Chelativorans sp. AA-79: one gene and its partner. The protein of the gene in region 1 interacts with the protein of each later gene in a pairwise test. Links are inferred from orthologs where the notes say so. Each region holds a gene or a part of one and is shown in the gene's direction. Other genes may lie near its edges. The genes, in order: PVE73_RS15540 and PVE73_RS12020.

Region 1 (11,478 bases):
TCCACTCTGGTGCAGCCCGCCAAGTGTTCCGGGGATCGCGGATCGGTTGCATCCGCGGGTGTATATTGAAGATTGCCATGCCACCGGGTGGTTCGATCACATTCCCGACGAGGCAAACGGCGCAATCATCTCACCAATGTTACTCGCTTCGGACCAGCAACTCGTCGGCTGGTGCCCTGTTGACGAGATGGCGCCATAAGGATCGGTGTGCGCCGTCTTCGCTCCACGAGAAAAAAGCCCCGCCGGCCGGAGTCGACGGGGCGTTCGATGCCAGAATATGCATGTACAAAGAGGAAACGGCGATCCGGTTCTACGGCACGGCACGTTGTGCCCAAGTTCGCGGACAGCCCTCCCCAAGATCATGTGTTGGACCGTCGACAGCTCATCGCTGCGACGTCCCGCGCCTTGGTCGCGAGAGGTTACGAGAAGATGCCCTGCGTCTGGGCTGATGGTCGTGTGGCGCTGGTCGCAACTCGACAGGGACTCGGCACGGCACGCGAGTATCTCGACAAGGCCATTGCCACCGGAAAGGGGCATACCGCTTTCAACCTCGCTACATAGTCGACCTGCTGTCGGCATTTCGCGCCGATGAAGTTACCGCGAAGATCTCCGATCCCAACTCGCCTGTCATAGTCAGCGCCAACCCGGACCTCTGGGGCGGCGTCATCCTCGACGAGAGCTCGATCCTGAAGAGCTTCACGGGCAAGACCACGCGCCGGCTGATCAAAGCATTCGAGCGGACGCCCTACCGGCTCGCCTGCACCGCAACGCCGGCGCCGAATGACCGTACCGAGCTTGGACAGCACTCACATTTCCTCCGCGTCATGGAAGCGCCCGAGATGCTGTCGCGCTGGTTCATCGCCGACCAGACGCAGATGGGCCTGTATCGGCTGAAGAGGCCGGCGGTTCGGCCGTTCTGGGATTGGGTGGCGAGCTGGGCATGCTGTGTGTCCAAACCCTCCGATCTGGGCTTTTCCGATGACGGTTTCGAAATGCCGGCGCTCAATTTGCATCGGCATCTGGTTGCCGCCGATCGCGGTATCGATACCGGCGAGGAGAAGGACGGTCAAATCCGGCTCTTCCGCACGCCCGACATGTCGGCCACGTCCATCCATCGCGAGAAGCGGCTGACCAGCCAGGCGCGCGCCCGAAGGCTTGCGGAGATCGTCTCGGCCGAGCCGGGTGAACCGTGGATCATCTGGGTCGAGACCGACTACGACGCCGATGCCGTTCGTGAAGCCATTCCCGAGGCCGTTGAAATCCGCGGCTCGATGCCGATCGAAAAGAAGGAGGAACGGCTCGAGGCCTTTAGCCGCGGCGAAATCCGCATACTCCTTTACAAGCCCTCCATCTGCGGCTTCGGGGTCAACTGGCAGTACTGCGCGCGCATGGCCTTCATGGGCCTCTCATACGAGAGCTTCTACGGGGCCGTCCGGCGGTGCTGGCGGTTTCGGCAGAAGCGCGCCGTCGACGTGCATGTCGTCTGCGCCGATACCGAGGAGGCAATCTGGCAAGTGGTCAGTCGCAAGGCCGGCGATCACGATGCCACGAAGGCCGAGATGGCATCTGCCATGTCGCGCCCGCCCAGGCATCGAAAGTCCTTCAAAGCTACGCACCTGATACCACACGCTGAAGCACTCGACGCGGATACGGGATTACGAACCGTCGCTCAATCTCATCAGCCGCACGGTCGGCAAGCGGCTCGTGCCGAAGCTCACCGGCAAGGATTTTCGCGGCTGGTATGCGAAATGGGGCACGAAGGGCCGAACGAGGCGCTACGTGCGAAACGACGATCTGGAGAACAACCGGAAAGTCGCCGAAGCACGTTCGAAACTGAGGAAGTGAAACGGCTCTGAAACGCCTGTGAAACGGCTCGTGATGCTCAATCGTAAAACAGCAGGACTTTCAAGAGATTGCCTGGAGCGGGTAGCGGGAATCGAACCCGCATATTCAGCTTGGAAGGCTGCTGCTCTACCATTGAGCTATACCCGCTTGCGAGCGTCTTAGCTAATTGACCGCGTTCGGAAGGTCAAGCCGTGCGACCAGCCCCTGTCGAGCGCCCACGCGATTCCACCGGCCGGCCAGGGTCGCAGTGCGCCATCGAGCCCGCTGAGCCTACCGCAGCGGCATATCCTGCAATTCTAATTGACCGTGCCCATTGCTTGTAGCAACCTTCGTTTCGGGGTCGGGGGACTACAATGCATGGGGAGAGCTACGAAAACGCGCTCGATATCTGCTATGAAGCGGTAGCCTTTCCGGAACTCTGGTCATCGGCTCTGGACAGGCTTGCGCACGCCCTCGGCGCAACCGGGGCCATGTTCTACCCGAAGGATGTCAACGAGAACGCGACCACCGTTCCGTCGTCTTCCGTCTATGGAGGCCTGCTTGAGGACTATGTCGCAGGCGGCTGGTATCTGAATCATTACCGGGCAATCAGAGGCTGGAATCTTTTCCTTTCCAACCGAAAATCCGTGATCATCGAGCACGACCTCGCCAGCGATGAGGAGCGGAAAGGGCTGCCTCATTACAACGAGCTCTATCTCAAATGGGGATTCCCCGGTTTCGCCGCCATCGGCTTCAAGGTGGACGGCGATCCGTGGTGCCTGCCGCTGATCAGATCGCGGCACGAGGGCTTCTTTACCCCGGAGGAGGCTGCGCGGCTCGCAAAGATCACTCCTCACCTCAGACGTATGGTAAAGCTCGGAAACCTCATTGCAAGCGCCCGCAGCGCCACCGGTCTCAGCACATTTGACACGATCGGGCAGGCTGCCCTCCTGCTCGACGGCAGAGGGCGCGTCATCGCCCTCAACGCATGCGCCGAGGAGCTTCTCGCACGGAACGCAGGCTGCTTGCATATCAAGCGTGGCAGGCTGCTTTCTGCGGACGGCAGCAACGATTTGCCGCTACAGTCGCTTGTCGCCGCCGCTGTCGACTGGAGCCGTTCGACAGCCGATACGGAAAAGGTGCTGCCGATCTCGATCGAGCGGCCAGCCAGACTGCCCATCATGGTCGAGGCAATTTCCTCTCCGGCCGTGGTGCGCACGGTATCGCCGAACGCCCATGCAATCATCCTTCTCAAGGATCCAGAGCTTCACGCCATAGGCGATCCCGCGCGGATCTCCAGCCTGCTCGGCCTGACCCCGGCTGAATCGATGCTGTGCCTGGAACTTGCCACCGGTGCCTCGGTTGCGAAAGCCGCCTCCACGCTCGGGATTGCTGAGAGCACGGCCAGGCAGAGGCTGAAAGCTGTCTTCCAGAAAACGGGAGTCCACCGGCAATCGGAGCTGCTGCTTCTCGTGCGCGGACTAAATCAGTCCAGGTGAGCGTCTTAGAACTCCCGTGTCAGCGCGAGCCCGAAATCGTGACTCTCGTACTCGTAGAAGCTGACGTTGGACTTCCTGTCCGTAAATTTATATGTGGCTTTGGGCGTGAAGCCTGCGAAATTCAGTTTCCTGTGCGAGACGCCTGCGCCGATGGAGAAGAGACGGTCCTCGCGGCGATGGTCGGTGGCCGGGAAATTCCCGAGATAGTCCCGCCACTCGAACGAACCGAAGAAGCTCGTCATGAAGCCGCCCCGCCACTCCTTGTCGTATTCCAAGCCGAGGCTGGCGCCATCGTAGTCGAGATGCCGGCGCTGCGTCCGCTCGAACGTCAATCCCAGCCTTGCCGCCAAGGCATCCGATTGTGAAAGGGCCCTGCGGACGGAGAGTCCCGCGATGTGGATATGCCCGTCCCTGTAGTCCTGGTCGACATAGTCCTGAACACGGCTCGACAGGGAGAAAGAGACTGTGTTCCTCTCGCCGACGACCGCTCTGACCCCCGCCGTGATGCCGTAGCGCAACAGGTAGGGATCACCGGCCGCCCATCGGTATTCGACAGCCGGACCTGCGGCCCACGACAGCCTGCCGGCCCGGCGCGACAGCGCGACGGATCCGCCGACCCCGATCTCGTCGCTTTCGGTCGTTTCCGAATATTTCCTGATGTCTGCCCAGCCGGAGGCAACCACCGCATATGACTCGTCGAGGCGGAAGGTCCGAAAGGCGCTGCCACCAGTTCCGGCCCCCACGCCGCTCGCCTTCCTGGAGTCCTCGTCGATGGCGAATACCAGCCCTCCTGCCTCGAAGGTTCTGTTGTGGGTGCCCTTGTTGACGTTTGTCGACGGTAAGAGAGAGAAATAATAGGAAAAGCCATAATCGCGGGAGCCGTCGATCCTGTCGAGATATCTCTCGGCGAGATGCCGGACGGGCGCGTCGTCGGACCCTCGGGCCAGCGCCTGGAAATGATAGGACGAACCGTCCCGGTCGCCTGTTCTCAGAAGTGCCCGGGCCAGTTCGAACCGGGCGGGGGTGAAATTCGGCTCCACGGAAAGGATGAGGCGAAAGATTCTGATCGCCTCCTTGTAATCCTTGTCGCGCATCCTGATGACGCCTTCCAGATGCGCGACGTGGAGGGCAGCGTCGGGTTTTCCTCGCATGATCCGGCGGATGACGGCCCGCGCGCCGTCATCGTCGCCCGCGCGGACAAGGACTGCTATTCTGTCAGCTCCATGTTGCTGGGACCATAAGGGAGCCGCGGCCGATAAAAGCATCGCTGCCGCGGCCCCCAGCGTGGCCAGAACCCTGTGCATGAGGATACCCGCTCCCAAAGCATGCCCGGTGCTGTCGGGCAGGCATGCTTGTCCCCATTTCCGTCAGTTCTGGCCGGCAGAGAAGAAGCCGGAGCCAACCGAGTCCGCGTCGTTGATCGACAGGATGCCGCCGACTTCCTCGCCTGCCTTCCCGTAGAATTTGCCACCATATGTCCCCGAGAATTCGCCGATGTCGGCCACGAAAGCCTGATCACCGGTCAGGGTTCCGGCAAAAGAGTTCCCTTCTATGTCAGCCTCGTTCATGGCGATGGCCCCTGCGACAGGCACGCGATTGCCGGTCCAGGCGTCGTTCACTCTGGCTTCCCTGGTCACGCCGGCGATGTTTCCGGCGATTTTTCCCGCCGCGAAATCTGCGCTCATTTGCACATCGCCGCGATATCTGAGGCGATCGAAACTGTCGCTGCCCTTCTGATAGACGTCGGCTACCGCGTATCCGGAATAGGTGGCGTTTGCCTTGCCCTCGAGGGCGGATGGACGGGTCTCCGTCCCGATGACGGCATAGCCGTTCGTCGTCCCGCCGTCGGTCGTATCCCAAAAATATGTCCAAACCTGGTGGGAATCATATTCGACATTCTGGCCCGAGAGCGCCTCCGCAGCAGACGGAGCGCTCCAGGTGTAGAGTGCGCGCCAGTTGCCGTCCGGCTCCTTTTCGAAGCCGTTCCCGTCGGGCGAGACATCGGCCGCCGCGTAGCTGACGGTTTCACCGCCCAGTGTCACGTCGATCCCGCCCTGATCGTTTCTGGTGATCTTGAACTCGGGAGACGTTGTCTCGACCCAGGCACCATCTTGGTGACGTGCCGCCTGGATCATGTTGCCGTTGTAAGCGGAAAGCGTGTTGCCGCTGGCGAGCGCCTCTCCGACCGTGCCTGCGTCCTCCGCAAACGTGGCATCGTCGGAAAATGCCGGGTCGTCCAGCAGAGACGTGTAACCTCCGCCGCCGCAGGCGCTCAGAAGTAAAGTCGCGAGAAGAGCGGTTGCCCCGCGCAGCCGGTTTCGGTCGATCATGATGGCCCTCCACAGTTGTGCCCCAATATGGAGGGATGGAAAGCCGTCCGCCGGTTTTGCCGCAACTACCATTTGGTAGTCGCAATCGACTTATCGTCTTATTGGTATGGTCACGACCGCGCCATCCGGGCACAGCCCGCGGGCCGATCTGCATGCCTATGGCCGGAGGCTCGACATCCGGGAGGCAACCGACGGCATTGGGCCGGCAGGCTTCGTGCGCTGCGATCCGGGATATGTCGTATCTTGAGCTGAGAACCTGCAGGCCACCGGCAGCCTCACCCAGAGGCTGTCACCCATCTTTCTGGAACGTTCTGCTGCCCGGTTCGGACACAAAGGCGATGGATGGTGGAGGGGGCTGGATTCGAACCAGCGTAGGCGAAGCCAACGGATTTACAGTCCGTCTCCTTTAACCACTCGGACACCCCTCCGCGCTGCTGCATCATGCGCAGGAAGTCATTTGGGAAAAGCGGCGCCGCAGGTCAATGGTCTTCCGTTTTCCGTGTGCGCCTTATGGCCACGACGTTTCTCACTGTCAACAGCGTCAAAGCGCATCGCCGTTGAAAATCGCGTTCAGGTGTCTCTCCGCCATAGGCGCGGGGCGCCGGCTCGTCTATACGAGGCGCCATGAACGACCGGAAGAATAGCGGAACCCCCAAGGACAGCCACTATGCCCGGCTGCGCCGCGCCCATCGCGAGCAGGCGGGATCAGGGCAGCGCCCCGCCACAGACCTGCCGGAAGGGGTCGTGCGGCTCTACGGGCTGCATACCGTGCGGGCAGCGCTCGACAATCCGTCCCGCACGATCCGCCGCATGCTGGTGACGAGGAATGCCGCGCAGCGCCTGGAGATCGGCGATCTTTCCGCCCTGCCCTTCCCGGCCGATCTGGTCGAGCCGAAGGCGATCGATAGACTTGTCGGCGCCGATGCGGTCCATCAAGGTGTTCTGATCGAGGCGGAGGCCCGCTCGCCAAAACCGCTTTCGGCCCTCGGCGACGCGTCTCTGGTGCTCGTGCTGGACCAGGTGACGGACCCGCACAATGTGGGCGCCATCATACGCTCGGCGGTCGCCTTCGGGGCGGATGCCCTGGTGACGACGGCGCGCCACAGCCCGGCCGAATCGGGCGTGCTCGCCAAGGCCGCCTCCGGGGCGCTCGAGCATATCGACCATATCGAGGTGCGGAATCTCGCCAATGCCCTGGAGGAGCTGCACGAGGCCGGTTTCCTCACGGTCGGGCTCGATTCGGAAGGGCCTCAGTTGCTTGAGGATAGCCTCGAAGGCGGGAAGATCGCCCTGGTGCTCGGCGCCGAAGGCAAGGGGCTCAGGCAGAAGACGCGCGAGACCGTGCGCGCGCTTGCGCGGCTCGACATGCCCGGCGCGATTCGCTCCCTAAACGTCTCCAACGCCGCTGCGGTCACGCTCTACATCGCCCGCAAGCGGCTCGCCGGGGGCTCATAGACCGAACCACCAGGTGGCGAGACCGAGAAAGCCGAAAAAGCCAACCACGTCCGTCACCGCCGTCACGAAGACGGAGGAGGCCACCGCAGGATCGGCTCCCACACGGTCGAGCAGGAGGGGGATGAGGATTCCGGCAAGCGCGGCCACGAACATGTTGATGACCATGGCCGCGGCGATGATGACGCCGATATCGGCATTCTGGAACCAGGCTCCCGCCACCAATCCGATAAGCGTGGCGAAGATGATCCCGTTCATTATCCCCACGCCCATTTCACGGCGGATGATGCGACCGGCATTGTAGATGTCGAGGTCCCCGGTGGCGAGCGCCCGCACGGTCACCGTCATCGTCTGCGAGCCCGCGTTCCCGCCCATGCCGGCGACGATGGGCATGAGGACGGCAAGGGCCACCACCTGTTCGATCGTGCGGTCGAACAGGCTGATGACGGAAGCGGCGAGGAAGGCGGTCACCAGGTTGACCAGCAGCCAGGGCACGCGCGAGCGCTCCGCGGCAAGCACGGAATCCGACAGTTCCTCGTCGCCGACGCCGCCCATGCGCAGCAGGTCCTCCTCCGCCTCCTGCGTGATGACGTCCACCACGTCGTCGATGGTGAGAACACCCACAAGCCGGTCGTTCTCGTCCACGACGGCGGCCGACAGGAGGTCGTACTGCTCGAAGATCCGCGCCGCTTCCTCCTGGTCCATGGTGGCGGGGATCGCGTGGCGCGTCTCGCGCATGATCTCCTCGACCTTGACCGTTCGCTGCGTGCGGAGAATGCGGTCGAGGTCGACGGCGCCGACAAGACGGAAGGTCGGATCGATGACGAAGATCTGCGAGAACGAATCGGGCAGGTTCTGGTCTTCGCGCATGTAGTCGATGGTCTGACCGACCGTCCAAAAGGGCGGCACGGCGACGAATTCCGTCTGCATGCGCCGGCCGGCGGTCTCTTCCGGGTAGCCGAGCGACCTGCGCAGCCGCACCCGCTCGGTGAAGGGGAGCTGCGCCAGGATCTCGTCCTGGTCCTGCGGGTCGAGATCCTCCAGGATGTAGACGGCGTCGTCCGATCGAGCTGTTGGACGGCTTGGGCGATCTGCGCGTTGGGCAGGCTCTCGACGATATCGAGGCGGATCGCCTCGTCGACCTCGGTGAGCGCCGTGAAGTCGAACTTGTCGCCCATGAGCTGAACGAGCGCGCGGCGCTGCTCGGGCATCAAGGCTTCGAGGAGGTCACCGATCTCCGATTGGTGCAGCCCGCCCACATCCCTGCGCAGCGTCAGCGTGTCGCGGTCGCCGATGGCGGCCCCTATATGCGCGAGAAAATGCGCCGAGACCGAGCCGTCCTCGCCATAGATGCCACGCTCCGACGCCTCGGCCGGGTTGCCGTGCCACTCTTCGGTTTCCGGCTCGCTCAAGGACGGCCCCTCCTGCATAAAGATGCCCGGCACGCTCACGCGCTTCGCGCCACCTCTAGCGTGCCTTTTGCCGGAACAAAAGCGCGGGATTCGGGAAAGCGCCGGAAAGTCGCCGGACCACGGCAAGTCCGGAAACGGCCGGCTATCCTAGGGGTAGACCAGTCAGAAGGTGGCGCCGATCATGCGCCCTGCCCCCAGTTCATCTCAAGGCCGCCATCGATCGTGAAGCTCTGGCCCGTGACGTAGTCGGCATCCGCGGAGGCGAGATAGAGCGCAAGCCGGGCGATCTCCCAAGGCTCACCGGGGCGATTGAGAGGGATGCGCGGCAGTTCCTCGCGCATCTTCTGCGGATCCTCGGTGCGCTCCACCGTCATCGGCGTGCGCACGAGGCCCGGCGCGATCGCATTGACATTGATACGCAGCGGCGCAAGCTCCAGCGCCAGCGAGCGGGTGAAGGTGACAAGCCCGCCTTTGGCCGCGCCATAGGCGGCGCTCCGCGGACTCGGGATCGCCTCGTGCACCGACGTGATGTTGATGATCTTGCCGCCCCCGCCCTTCCCGCGGCGCAGGCGGATGAACTCGCGGCAGCAGAAAAAGGGGCCGTAGAGATCCGTCCTGACGACCCGGTCGAAGTCTTCGGTCTTCATGTCGGCCACCTCGGCACCGCCGCCGCCCACCCCTGCATTGTTGACGAGGATGTCGGGCGCACCGAGCTCTTGCACGACGGCCTCGAACAGACCTGCAACGCTTGTCTCGTCCTTCACGTCGAGCTGCCGGACAAGCGCCCTTCGGCCCGCCGATTCAACGCGTTTGCGGGTCTCATCGGCGCCCTCCTCGTCCGAGTGGTAGGTCACCGCGATATCCGCGCCGGCCTGCGCAAATGCTTCAGCCATGGCCCGACCCATGCCCGAATCCGAACCCGTGACGACCGCGATCTTGCCTTCGAGGCGCATCCCTATGTCCTCCCGTTGCATGTCCGCCTAACCGCATAGCCACGGGAATGTTCGCGGGGCGGCTTGATCCTTCATTCCGCGAGGGCCATTCTCGCCCTCACGCATCCGTCTCCCATTCGCGAGGTCATCATGAGCACACTCACCCGCTTTTCCGTGCGCCCGCTGGCAGCCATGACGAGGCAGCTTGCCGATGTCGCCTCCGGGCGGACAGAGCCGGATCTGGTGATCAGGGGCGCGCGTGTTCTCTCCACCTATTCGGAGCGTATCCTGCCGGACCGGGAAATCTGGCTGACCGGCGGGCGCATCGCCGCGGTGAAGCCGGCCGGCGCCTATAAAGGGAGTGCGGCCGAAATCCATGATGCCGCGGACGGTCTCGTCGCGCCGGGGCTGGTCGATCCGCATATCCATATCGAATCGAGCATGGTGACGGCCTGCGCCTATGCGGAGGCCGCCCTCCTCAACGGCACCACGACGATCTTCTGCGACAGCCACGAGATCGGCAACGTCATGGATGTGGCCGGCGTGGAGGCGATGCTGGAGGATGCACGCCAGGCGCCGCTCTCGATCTTCCTCACCGTGCCCAGCACGGTGCCTGCAACCTCGCCGCAACTGGAAACCGCTGGCGGCGACCTGACCGCCGGGAAGATCGCGGCCCTCTTCGACAAGTGGCCGGAGGCGGTGGCGCTCGGAGAGAAGATGGATTTCGTGCAGGTGGCCATGGGCGACGAGCGCAGCCACGCGATCCTCGCCGCCGCGCTCCAGCGCGGCCGGCCGGTTTCCGGCCATGTCTACGGCCGCGAATTCGTCGCCGCGTATGCGGCCTCGGGCGTGACGGACACCCACGAGGCGATCGACCGCGAGATCGCCGACGACCTGCTTGAGGCGGGCATCTGGCTCTTCCTGCGCGGCGGCCCGCCCACCACGCCCTGGCACAGCCTGCCGGAAGCGATCAAGACGATCACCGAGCTCGGCGCCTCGCACAAGCGCATCGCGGTGTGCACAGACGACCGGGATGCGGACGACCTCCTGCTCTTCGGCCTCGACTGGGTGACGCGGGAGGCGATGAAGGCCGGCATGAAGCCCGAGCAGGCCTGGGCGATGGGCTCGCTGCACGGGGCCACCCGATTCGGCCTGGAGGGCGAGATCGGCGGACTTGGCGGCGGGCGGCGGGCCGACCTCGTGCTGCTCGACGACGCCTTCAAGCCCGTGAACACCTGGTATGGCGGCGAACTCGTCGTGGAGGACCGGAAGATCACACCGCTGCTCGACGAGGCTCTTTCCAACCCCTACCGCTATCCCGAAGCCGCGTTTCACACGGTGAAGCTGCCGAAGAACGTGAAGCTTACGCCCGACCTGCCGGTGGAAAAGGTCGTGGCGCATGCGATCCGCACCGAGCTCCCCGGCATCACGCTCGGCCATGAGCGGATCGTGCTGGAGCCTGCGAACAACTGGCAGGACCATTTCGACCGGCACGGCCTGTGCTTCGTCACGGTGGTCGAGCGGCACGGGAAGTCGTCAGGCAATGTCGCGCACGGGCTCCTCAGCAACTTCAACCTGAAGCGCGGAGCCGTCGCCTCCTCCGTCGGCCATGACAGCCACAACATCATCGTCGCCGGCACGAACGAGGGCGACATGCAGGTGGCGCTGCGCGCCATCGAGGAGGCGCAGGGTGGCGTCTGCGTCGTGGCGGAGGGCGAGGTGACGGCCATGGTGCCGCTGCCCATCGCCGGCCTCCTTTCGGACAAGCGCGTGACCGCGGTGGCCGAGGAGGTGAAGGCGCTCAAGCGTGAATGGGAGCAGGCCGGCTGCTCCATCCCCTATATGGGTTTCAACCTGATCCCGCTCTCGGTGATCCCGGAAATCCGCATCACCGACAAGGGCCTCGTGCTCGTGCCGGAGATGGAGATCGTACCGCCCTTCGAGGCTGCGTGAACCACAAGGTCGAGGCTCGGCGGGGGTCAGATTTAAACCCGAAGCGGAAGGTATCACTACTCTGCCGCGCGGCTGC
Region 2 (11,716 bases), 700 kb from region 1 along the record:
GACCACGTATTCCGCGCCGCGATAGAGCTCGGTGTGGCCCTTCTGACGCCCGAAGCCCTTGGCCTCGGTAACGGTGATGCCCTGAAGCCCGACTTCCTGAAGGGCTTCCTTCACCTCGTCGAGCTTGAACGGTTTGATGATCGCCTCGATCTTCTTCATGTTTCGGCGGCCTCCGATTGCTTTAAAAGCGGGGTTCGCCCCCGCTTCGCCCATTCGTATGCAGGAACCGTGCCAGTCGGCCGGACCCGCTGGTGTGCAGGCCGGTGCCGGTCCCGCAATGCGCTGGCGGGCCTGTGCCGGCAAACGATTCGGGGATCGCGTCGCGGGGTCGGCCAGACTCCTGATAAATCTGCCTAATAATTGAGCATCTTGCTTAAAAAATGGCCTTCGGTCGTGCCGATATTTACGGCGGATCCGATCGGAGCCAATATCGGCCACCTAACGGATGACCCCGCTATGCACGAGATTCTGTCTCCGGAAGAAATGGGACGCGTGGACCGGCTCGCCGCCGAGGCCGGGCCGTTGGAGAGCTACGACCTGATGCGCAATGCCGGCGCGGCGGTGATGGACGAGATCCTTTCGCGCTTCGCGGATGCGCCTGGCTTCGACGTCCTCTGCGGCCCCGGCAACAATGGCGGCGACGGGTATGTGGTCGCGCGGCTGCTTCACGAACGGGGCCTCGATGCGCGGGTCTGGCGTGAACTCGAGCCGAAGCCCGGAAGCGACGCGGCCCGTGCCGCGGCCGCTTGGCCGATGCGCACCGGCGAACTGCGCGATTTCGCGCCGGAGGCGGGGCGTGTGGTGGTGGATGCGCTTTTCGGCGCCGGGCTCGCCAAGCCCGTTTCGGAGACCTATGCGAATGCTCTCGACAGGGTCTCCGCCGCCGGGCCGAAGGTCGTGGCCGTCGATCTTCCCTCGGGCGTCTCGGGGAGAGCGGAGCGGTGCTGGGCAGCACGGCTCCGGCCGATCTCACCGTGACTTTCTTCCGCAAGAAACCCGGCCACCTGCTTTATCCGGGGCGCGCGTTGTGCGGCGAACTCGTGGTGCGCGATATCGGCATCGCCACGGAGGTTCTTGGCACCATCCGTCCCCGCTGCCGGGAAAATGCGCCGGATCTCTGGCAGGCGCTCCTGCCGCGGCCCGGCGTGGAGACGCATAAATACGAACGGGGCCATGCCGCCGTCTTCTCGGGCGGGCCGTCCACCACCGGGGCTGCCCGGCTCGCCGCGCGTGGCGCGGCGCGGATCGGGGCCGGGGCGGTGACGGTGCTTTCCCCTGCGGGAGCCCTCGCCGTCAATGCGATGCACCTGACCTCGATCATGCTCAGGCGGGTAGAGGCGGTGGACGAACTTGCCCTGTTCCGCCGTGAGAGAAGGGCGTCCGCCTATGTGCTGGGCCCCGGCTTCGGCGTGGGAGAGAGGGCGCGCAGCTTTGCCGCCGCCGTGCTGCGCTCAGGCGAGGATGTCGCGACGGCGCATCTGGTGCTCGATGCCGATGGCATTACGGCCTTTGCGCATGAGCCGGAACTGCTCTTTGCGGCCGCGGCCGGCAGCCAGGGCCGCCTCGTGCTCACGCCGCATCCCGGCGAATTCGCGCGGCTGTTCCCGGACCTCGCGGCCGATGAGCAGCTTTCAAAGCTCGGCAAGGCGCGGGCGGCCGCCGCCCGCAGCGGGGCCGTCGTTCTCTTCAAGGGGCCGGATACGGTGATCGCCGCGCCGGACGGCCAGGCCGTCATCAACACCAACGGGACGGCCTATCTCGCGACGGCGGGCTCGGGCGATGTGCTCGCCGGCATGATCTGCGGCCTTCTCGCCCAACAAATGCCGGCCTTCGAAGCGGCGGCGGCGGCGGCCTACCTGCATGCGGAGGCGGGCAGGGCGTTCGGGCCCGGGCTGATTGCCGAAGATCTGCCGGAGGCGCTGCCGGGGGTGCTGGACTATCTGATCCGACCCTCGCCCCGAAGAACCGCCGATCCGGAACCGGACGCCCGTAGCGATCCCGCACGCCTGAATCGTCCATGAGCACGTCTTCACGCAGGTGACCAAGGCGGAAGCGGTCGGTGCAGGCATGAAGCGCGCTTCGCCCTCGTCATTGTCCAAGCCATCCGACCAACAGCGCCGTGATGAGGATGATCACGAGGTAGATGATGGTGCGGTTTTCGAAACGTCGCCGATCGCGCATTTCACGCTCCTCGGCAAAGCCGGGCCGACGGGCAAAGAGCACTTGCTGAGCAAGCCGCACTGCTCTGCCGGTATGATATGGACATGGACTACCTCACGCAAAACCGGGCTGCCTGTGGTTTTGGCCAAGATATAGTCGCCGGTCCCGGCCAGGTACATACGTCAACGGCCATGGGACCTGCCGTGGATTTTTCGCTCCACCTCTTACCACGGGGCGCCGCTTGTTCCACATATCGGTGAAGCCGCAATTTCACGCTTGCGCGGGAACCCTTGAGAATATAGGGATTTCAGCGCTTCGGAGCGTAGCGCAGCCTGGTAGCGCATCTGGTTTGGGACCAGAGGGTCGCAGGTTCAAATCCTGCCGCTCCGACCATTTTCCCCCAGAGACTTGCGCCTTGCAGGCGGCATTCGGCGATTTTCATCGCGGCGATGCTGCCGTTTTTCCTGCCGGCATCGAGATTCGAGACATAGACGGCGCTGGGCCTGGTTCTTTCTCCGCAAATGCCGGCCGCGTCTCCGCCTGATATCGCCGTTCCAGCGCCATCATGCCCCACAGGAGGCCGAGGAGGAGGTAGAAGTGGCGCCAGTGGTCGGTGTCGATCACCCATCCCAGCATGAGGTGACCGACGAAGACCACGAAAGCGCAGACGAGATAAGGCTGCCAGGGCCTGGCGCGGAAGAGGATGCGGAAGCATCCGGCAAGCGTCCACATGATCAGCGTCAGATAGGCCGCGAAGCCGAGCCAGGAATAATCGAGCAGCGCCTTCAGCCAGATATTGTGCGTATCCACGCCGTATATCTGGCCGAACTCCAGCGGCCCGATTCCCAGCGGATGCTCCGTCGCCAGCAGGAAACCGAGTGCGTGCCGCGCGAACCGGCCGAGCCTGTTGGCATCGTAGTCCTGCACGAGTTGCGCGCGCTGGAAGAAAAGCTCCGCGACCGCCGGGATGTTCAGGGCGATGACCAGCGCCAGCGCGGTGACGGCGATGGCGGCGATGCTCATGCCGAGAATCCGCAAGCGCACCGCACCGCGCCGGTTGTGGATGAAGAGCGCCAGCGTGAGCATGACGGCCGAGAACACGAACAGACCCCAGGCGCCGCGCGAGAAGGACAGGAAGATACCGAGCACGATGATCAGGAAGAAGGGGATCGCGATGAGCGCGGCCGCGGGTTTGCCGGTCATCATACGGTGCAGAAGATAGATACCCGGCAAGGTGAGGAAGGGGCCGAAGACGTTCGGATCCTCGAACACGCCCGCCGCGCGTCCGTAGCGGGTGAACATCTCGGAGCCGGGAAAGGCGTTGAAATAGCCGAGAATACCGACGAAGGCCGTCGTCACGGCGGCGGCGAGCCAGGCGCGGAAGATCAGCGGCAGGAGGCCGGGTTGCGTTTCCACCACCGAGGCGAAGAAGACCGAGGTGAAGGCGAGGAAGAGAGAGACGGCGAGGTAGAGGGGCGCGTCGCGCACTCCCGGATCCGGCATCTGGCTGATGGAAATGAGCCCGCCGAGATTGAAGAGAAGGAGAAGCACGAGAAGCGGCATGACGTGGCGGGAAAGGCGCAGGCCGAAAAGCGCCCATACGCCGATGAGGCCGGCCATGTAGAGTTCGTAAGGGGCGGGTTCGCGCACCACGAAACCGGAGAGGAACACGCCGAGCGCCACGGCAAAGGCGCGGATCAGGGCGATCAGCCGCGCGTTGACCGCCGCGCGCGGAAGAGGCGCACCGGCGGCCTCGCTATGATCGATCGTGCTCAATAGGCGTTTCTCGTGTCGAGCAGGCGAAGCGGCGTCAGAAACAGGATCTTGAGATCGAACCAGAGCGACCAGTTCTCGATGTAATAAAGGTCGTATTCGATGCGTTTGCGGATCTTCTCTTCCGTATCGAGCTCGCCGCGCCAGCCATTGATCTGCGCCCAGCCGGTAACGCCCGGCTTCACGCGGTGGCGGGCGAAGTAGCCGTCCACCACCTCGTCGAAGAGCCGGTTGTGCGCCTCCGCCGCCACCGCATGCGGCCGCGGGCCGACGAGAGAAAGGCTGCCGAAGAGCGCATTGAAGAACTGCGGCAGCTCGTCGATCGACGTCTTGCGGATGAAGCGGCCGACGCGGGTCACGCGCGGATCGCCCTTGGTGACGGGCTTGCGGGCCGTGGGGTCGGACTGGTCCGCATACATGGAGCGGAACTTGTAGACCTCGATCTCCTCGTTGTTGAAGCCGTGCCGCTTCTGCTTGAAGATCACCGGGCCCTTGCTGTCCAGCTTGATCGCGACGGCGGTGGCGAGCATGATTGGCGAGAAGACCACGATGCCGATCAGGCTGAAAACGATGTCGAAGGCGCGCTTGGCGACCGAGTCCCAGTCGTTGATCGGACGGTCGAAGATGTCGAGCATGGGCACGGCGCCGATATAGGAATAGGCGCGCGGCCGGAAGCGCAGATGGGTCGAATGGGCCGAGAGGCGGATGTCGATCGGCAGAACCCACAGCTTGCGCAGCATGGCGAGCACACGCGCCTCGGCCGTGACCGGTATGGACACGATCATCATGTCGATGCGGGCGATGCGTGAGAATTCAATGAGCTCGTCGATGTTGCCGAGCTTGGGATAACCGGCCACCACCGGCGGCGAACGGGTGTCGTCGCGGTCGTCGAAGATCCCGCAAATGCGGATATCGTTATAGGGCTGCTGCTCGATGGAGCGGATAAGGACTTCCGCGTTCTTCCCGCCGCCCACGATGACGGCGCGCCTTTCCATGCGCCCGTTGCGCGCCCAGCGGCGGATGAGGCGCGAGACGACAAGGCGCAGGACCACGATCAGGCCGAGCCCGCTCGCATACCACACGGCCAGCCACGCGCGCGAGAACTCCTCCGATATCTTCAGGAAGAAGAGCGTCAGCGTGACCAGGGCGAAGGCCCCCGACCATATGAGCAGGATCCGGCCGGCATGGGGCAGCGGGTTGCGCAGTGCCGGCATCTGGTAGCAGTCGGAGAATTCGAGAAGGATCACGGTCAACAGCGAGACGCCGAGGATGATGACAGGATAATGCCAGGACAGGTGGGTATAAAGGCCCACACGGGCGGCATAGATCCCAAGGCCGGCCAGAAGCAGCATCATGAATTCCACGATGCGCATGACGCCGCTGACCATGACCGGCGACATGGTGTCCCGGCGATATTGCTGGGCCACCTGCCTGGCGATCGGGCTGAGCACGGGCCGGGAACGCCTCTGGCGGGGCTCGCCTGCCGGCTGGACGGCCTCGGAAGCAAAACGATGCTTGGGTTGGACGCTGTTCATTGACCGAGCCCCCGGTTTCTGCTGCCGATAGCATCAAGAAGCTAAAAATTCTCTTGAGATCACGCTTCGGCGGCCGAGACAGCAGTCTAGCAGATCATGAGCCGAGTGTCTGGCGATAGACCGCTTCGATGCGCGCTGCCATCACATCCAGCCCGAAGCGCGCCCTGAGTTTGCTCTCCGGCGGCATGAGACCACGATAGGCGGCCTCGTCCTCGAGCGCGCTCGTCATCTTCTCGGCGAGCGAGGCGACGGAGGGCCGCACCAGGGCAGGGGAGGTCTCGCCCAGGATTTCGGGAATCCCGCCGACGGCCGTTGCGATCAGCGGCTTGCCCGCGGCGAGCGCCTCCAACACGATATAGGGCATCGCCTCGGCACGCGACGGCACGACCATCATGCGGCCCAGAGCGAAGGCCTTGCGGGCGGGCATGGCGGGGTGGAAGACGATCCGCCCGCCGAAGCCGAGCGCCTGTGCCTGCGCGATGTATTTGGAAAGATCGTTGCCGTCGCCCACCATGACGGCCGAGAGCGCCCGTCCACTCCGCTTCTCCGCCTCCTTCAGCGCATCGATGAAAAGATCGGGGCCCTTCAGATCGCGCATCATGCCGATATAGAGGAAATCCGCCGCGTCGGGCGCGTCCGCCACGGGCGTGAATTCGGCAGCTCTCAGGCCGTTATAGACGAGGCTTGCCGGCGCGCGGGGCTTGCCCACCTTCCTCTCATATGCGTGCTGCTCGTACAGCGAAACGAAGAAGATGTGGTCGGTGAAGCGCCCCATCAGCGTCTCGAGACCGAAGAAGAAACGGCCGGCGGCGGAGCCGGGATCGTAATGCAGGCTGCCGCCATGGGGCGAATAGATGCGCGCGACGCGCCGGCGGCCGGTCCTGAGCGCGGTGCCGAAAAGCCGCGCATAGACCCCGCCCTTGGCCCCGTGCCCGTGCAGGACGTCCGGGTGCATCCGACGGATGATCGAAAGCGTGCGCGCCGCCGCTCCGATATCGCCCGGGCCGATATGCCGCTGCATGGGCGTGCGGGCGACGCCAAGCGGCAGCTTGGCCGCGATCTCGGCGAAGAGCCGGTCCTCGAAGGCGCCGCCGGTGGTGGAATCGCAGACGATGCCCACTTCGTGGCCTGCGGCCGCCTGGGCCTCGCAAAGGTCCCTTACGTGGCGGAAGATGCCGCCGACGGGCGAACGGAAACAATGGACGATTCGCAAGGGCTTGTCATGCGGCCGGAGCGAACATCAGAACAGCCTTTCCCGGACATAGACGGTGTCGCCTGGAAGCAGCGGATCGGAAGTCGTGACGCGGCCGGTCAACACCCGCCCGTTGATCTCGCGGGTGATGTCGGCGGTGCCCTGATAGGCGCGCGGCGTGAAGCCGCCGGCCGCGGCGATCGCCTTCTGCACGGTCATGCCGGGTACGTAGGAATATTGTCCTGGAGCTCCGACCTCGCCCATGATAAAGATGGGCCTGTAGCGGTCGATCTCGGCCGTGACGCTGGGATCGCGCAGATAGCCCTCGCGCAGTTTCCGGGCGATCGTCTGCTCCACCTGCTTGGCGGTGTGCCCGCGTGCCGGCACGGAGCCGATGAGCGGAAAGGAGATGTAGCCCGCCTGGTCGACGCCGTAGGTGTTGGTGAGGTTCGGCTGGTCGAAGACGGTGATGCGAAGGCGGTCGCCCGCGTCGAGGATGTAAGGCTGGTAGAGCGCCTTGTGAAAGGCGGGCGGGGCGGGCTGATAGCTGGAGCAGGCCGAGGCGAGGCCGGCGGCGAGTAGCACAATGAGGAGGGGGATCCGATTTTTCATGGCTGACTTACGGAAATCTTTCAAAGGATACCTGCCGGGCGCCGGGTTTCCACACTTCCTCCTTATCAGGTCGTCAAGGTTAATGGCGGGTTAAACGGCGCCGCCTGCCGATTAACCTCATGGTTACCACGTGCATTTACCATTCCCATGAAGCAGCGTCGGAGTTCCGTATGAAGAAGGGTGAGGTTGTGGCCGACGACGTCGATGTCGATCTGGACCGGCTGTTCGCGAGCCTGCGGCGCGACTGGCGGCGCATCCTTCTTGTTGCGCTCGCCGTCGCGGCGCTCGTCTTCGTGCTGGCCTCGCTCGCCACGCCGCTCTACCGGGCCGAAACGCGGGTTCTGATCGAGGTCCGCGAATCGGTCTACACGCGGCCCCAGGGCGCGGCGGTGGATGAGCGGACCATCCTCGACCAGCAGGGCGTGGCCTCACAGGTGCAGGTCATCACGTCGACGGACATCCTGACCCAGGTGGCCCGCGAGCTCGATCTCGCAAATCACGAGGAGTTCGCCGGCACGCAGCCTTCGCTTCTCGATCGCCTGCTGATGGCGCTCGGCCTGAAGCGCGATTCGGGAACGCCGCCGGAGCAGCGGCTTCTGAGCGAGTTCCGCGAGAACCTCAGTGTCTATCAGGTGGAAAACTCGCGCGTCATCGTGATCGAGTTCTCCTCGGCGGATCCCGAGCTTGCCGCGCGTGTTCCGAATGCCGTCGCCGATGCCTATGTGGCGAGCCTCAAGGCCGCCGAGTCCCAGTCGAACGCCGATGCCACGCGCTGGTTGGAGCCCGAGATCGCGGAGCTTCGCGAGAAGGTGAGGGCGGCCGAGGCGGAGGTGGCGGAATTCCGCGGCTCGTCGGATCTCCTGGTCGGGCAGAACAATACCGTGCTCGCCACCCAGCAGCTCGCCGAGCTTTCCAGTGAGCTTTCCCGCGTGCGCGCCGACCGTTCGGCCAGCGAGGCGAGGGCGGAAAGCGTGCGGGCCGCGCTGGAGCGCGGCGCCTCTGTCGATAGCATGCCGGAGGTGCTGGCCTCCGGCATGATCCAGCGGCTGCGCGAGCGCCAGATCGAATTGAGGGCGCAGATCGCCGATCTATCGACCACACTCCTCGGTAATCATCCCCGCATCCGCGCATTGCAGTCGCAGCTGGCCGATCTCGACGGCCAGATCCGTGCCGAGGCGGGGAAGATCCTGGAAGGGCTGGAGGCGGAGGCGGAGACGGCGCGCCGGCGTGAGACGGAGCTGACGGCCGAATTGGAGAGGCTCAAGGCTGCATCCGCCCGCGCGGGGGAGCAGCAGGTGGAATTGCGCGCGCTGGAGCGTGAGGCGGCGGGACAGCGTGAACTGCTCGAATCCTATCTCGCCCGCTACCGCGAAGCGGCCGCGCGGGGCGAACGCGACTACCTCCCGGTGGATGCGCGCGTGTTCTCGCGCGCGATCGTCCCGCTGGAGCCTTATTATCCGAAGGTCCTTCCGCTCACACTCGCCGCCCTTGCCGCCGCGCTGCTCGCGATGGTGATCGTCACCTTGCTGCGGGAGCTCTTCAGCGGCCGCGCGATGCGTCCCGCCGGAACGCAGGCGGAGCCCGAGGCGGCGCCGAGCGTTTTCGTCGCTCCGCCACCTACGCCGGAAGCCGATGCCACCCCCGCCGTGAAGGATCCGGCCCCGGGCGAGGACGAGGCGCCCGCGCCGGCCATCGCCCAGGCCGCGCCGGCGGCGACACCGGCCGTCGCGTCCCCCGGGCCCCGGAACACGCTCGGCGAGGTGGGCATCGACATGGCTGCCGAAGCCCTGATCTCGAGAGGCATCGCCCGCGCGATCTTCGTCTCGCCGGAGGGTGACGAGGCAGCCGCGGCCGCCGTCCTGGTGGCGCGCGAGGTGGCCGATGCCGGCCTGCGCGTCATCCTCCTCGACCTCACCTTGTCGGGAGCCGCCACGCAGCCGATGCTGGAGAGCAGGGCCTATCCGGGGATCACGAATCTCCTCGCCTCCGAGGCGCAGTTCGCCGATGTCATCCATGGCGATCTCTATTCCGGCTGCCACGTGATCCCCGTGGGAACGGCCGATCCCGAACGTGCCATGCGCGCCTTCGACCGCCTGCCCATCATCATGAACTCGCTCGCCATCGCCTATGACGTGGTGGTGGTGGAATGCGGGGCGGCCGATGCGGGGGTCGTCCAGTCCTTGATGGACGAGGACGCACAGGTGCTCGTCAGCGTGCTCGACCCGGAGGAGAAGAGCGTCTCCGCCACCGCCGCGCAACTGCGGGACGAGGGGCTGGGAAAGCCGATCCTGGTGACGCCGATGGGCTATGTGCCGCCGGCAGCACCGCCGGACCGGGACGCGGCCTGAAAGCGCCGCCCGGCCGCGGATGCTTCAGCCCTTTGCCGACAGCCGCCGCGCGCGCCGCGCGAGGCGGTCGATGAGACGGTTCTGTTTGATCACGCGCTTCAGGCCTGCGATCGCGAAACCGGCCTGCGCGGCGGCGCTGCCCTTCACCGTGAGGCCTGCGAAGACGTCGGCGTGCCTTATCTCCACGTCGCACCACAGCCGCTTGTAGAGCTCGTCGCCGACGCTGAAATCATAGAGCGCGAGGCCCTCGGCAGCGGCCTCGGCGATGTTCTCATAGAAGAGGAAGTCGCCGGGGCTGGCATGGGCGAGCTCGTCCTCCGCGAAGGTGCTGAACTCGCAGATGATGCTCTCCCTCGTGCGGCTCGACCCGGTGACCGCCCGGATCTTGCCGCCCGCCTCGAGCGCGTGGAGGACGAAGGGCGGCTTCGGATGGTCGAGGGCGGCGCGGAACAGGCGGCGGAAACTCGCGCGGACGTGGGAAGGGCCGAATATGTCGCGGATGCCCATGCGCTCGAGCCGCGCACATTTGAGTGCGAAGAAGAGATCGAGAAGCGCGTCCACCTCGCTCGCGGTCGCCGCGGCGAAACGCCGATGGCCTCCGGCCGCCGCCAGCCTCCGCAATTGCGAGCGGTGCCTCTTGCGCCTGCGCCTGCCGCCGCTGTCCGTCAGGAGCCGCTCGAATCCCTGCGAAAGATCGACGGCGAGCGACAGGTTGGGACTGGTGGTGTGCGGCAGGGCGAGGAGCGGGTTGCCGTGTCCCGCGAAATCCGTCCGCTGGCGCTGGAGCGCGAGCAGGTCGAGCTCCGGCCGCGCAGAGCGGATGCCGGAGACAAGGGCGCGCAGCGCAGCGGGCCAGTCGACCTCGCCGCCCTGCGGCGCCTCACGGATGGCCGGGAAGTTGCCATTGGCGTGCGTGCCGCCCGGAAAACGCGCGATGCGAAGGGGCCCTTTCCGCACCATTTCCAGCGCAAGCGCCATGATGGGAACGCCCTCGCGCGAGAGGAGGGCGATCGTACCGTCAGGGCCGGCCCCTTCGAGCCAGGCGCGGGTCCAGAGCGGGCTTTGCGGCGGGGCATGGCGCGCGCCCGCACAGAAGGCGGCATAGGTTTCGAGCGCCGGTGCGTCGGCCGGCAGAACAAGAGCCGAATAGATGCCGTACCCGACCGCCGCCTCATCCGTTGCGGCCGGCGGGGCGTCTCCCTTCGATAGGCGTTCGGCTCCCACCATCCTCGATCCTGAAAGATCCGGTCACTCCGGCATCCTTGCCAATAAATGACCAGCAAATGATGAATCAACAGGCAGTCTTGCCGGGAGGAGCCTCGGCTTCAACAATCCCTCCCGAGGCCGCCCATGAAAAGGACCGGGGAGGGCGAGGAAAAACACGACCTCACCGCCGCGGCTTGCCCTCCATCCATTTGACCAGAAGCATCGCCGGGAGAACCCACAGAAGCCCGGTGAAGAAGTAGAAGGCGAGGTGGATGAACGCACTCTTGTCGGCAAGCTGTGCGACGGCGAAGGCCGTCGAGACGATGGCATAAACCACCACCAGCAGGACGAGCAGCACCATGCCGACGAATTTTTTCAGCCTTACGGGCATGATCGAAAACCTTTCGGCGCGTTCCATAAAGCAATCGCAAGCCGCCGCACAGCCCCATAATGCCCACGGGCAGAGCGACCGCATGTCGCGCGATCGCCGCTTGCAAGCAGGGCGGCTTTGGGTCACCTAACGGCAAAACCGCCCGGACAGGAAAATGGCCGCCGTCTCCGACCTCCGCATCTCCGCTTCGCTGACCGAAAGCGAACGCCGCAACCGGCTTTGGGTCCGCAGCTGGCTCTATTGCGTGCTCGTCACGCTTTTCGCCCTGGTGCTCGTCGGGGGTGCCACGCGGCTCACCGATTCCGGCCTTTCCATCACCGAATGGAAGCCGATCCACGGCGTCGTCCCGCCGCTCAACGAAGCGGAATGGGTCGAGGAATTCGCCAAATACAGGCAGATCCCGGAATACCAGCAGATCAACCGGGGCATGAGCCTCGACGAGTTCAAGACCATCTTCTGGTGGGAGTGGGCGCACCGGCTGCTCGCCCGCGGCGTGGGC

What was found.
Region 2: the proteins of PVE73_RS15540 (region 1) and PVE73_RS12020 interact in binary tests that used the Escherichia coli proteins (3 or more experiments, as listed by UniProt). The link is inferred for Chelativorans sp. AA-79 from one-to-one orthologs.

What each region holds. Positions count from the first base shown.
Region 1 is NZ_CP120361.1:3,176,538-3,188,015, forward strand. The notes cover bases 5,450-8,192. They hold PVE73_RS15540 (RNA methyltransferase), read left to right. Parts: upstream 5,450-6,277; coding sequence 6,278-7,108; downstream 7,109-8,192. Other genes in these bases: PVE73_RS15530 (transferrin-binding protein-like solute binding protein), read right to left, coding at 5,450-5,653. Also shown: PVE73_RS15505 (hypothetical protein), read left to right, coding at 1-199; PVE73_RS15510 (hypothetical protein), read left to right, coding at 840-1,856; PVE73_RS15520 (hypothetical protein), read left to right, coding at 2,199-3,323; PVE73_RS15525 (surface lipoprotein assembly modifier), read right to left, coding at 3,329-4,627; more of PVE73_RS15530, read right to left, coding at 4,691-5,449; PVE73_RS15550 (SDR family oxidoreductase), read right to left, coding at 8,697-9,470; PVE73_RS15555 (adenine deaminase C-terminal domain-containing protein), read left to right, coding at 9,600-11,402; PVE73_RS15560 (catalase), read right to left, coding at 11,459-11,478. UniProt on the Escherichia coli protein: Specifically methylates the ribose of guanosine 2251 in 23S rRNA.
Region 2 is NZ_CP120361.1:2,477,281-2,488,996, forward strand. Bases 1-2,981 are described here. They hold PVE73_RS12020 (NAD(P)H-hydrate dehydratase), read left to right. Parts: upstream 1-941; coding sequence 942-2,021; downstream 2,022-2,981. Other genes in these bases: PVE73_RS12015 (P-II family nitrogen regulator), read right to left, coding at 1-159; PVE73_RS28250 (NAD(P)H-hydrate epimerase), read left to right, coding at 457-978; PVE73_RS12030 (O-antigen ligase family protein), read right to left, coding at 2,599-2,981. Outside these bases: more of PVE73_RS12030, read right to left, coding at 2,982-3,936; PVE73_RS12035 (undecaprenyl-phosphate glucose phosphotransferase), read right to left, coding at 3,933-5,468; PVE73_RS12040 (glycosyltransferase family 4 protein), read right to left, coding at 5,563-6,681; PVE73_RS12045 (polysaccharide biosynthesis/export family protein), read right to left, coding at 6,709-7,272; PVE73_RS12050 (exopolysaccharide transport family protein), read left to right, coding at 7,443-9,620; PVE73_RS12055 (GNAT family N-acetyltransferase), read right to left, coding at 9,645-10,847; PVE73_RS12060 (DUF2842 domain-containing protein), read right to left, coding at 11,008-11,217; PVE73_RS12065 (COX15/CtaA family protein), read left to right, coding at 11,372-11,716. UniProt on the Escherichia coli protein: Bifunctional enzyme that catalyzes the epimerization of the S- and R-forms of NAD(P)HX and the dehydration of the S-form of NAD(P)HX at the expense of ADP, which is converted to AMP.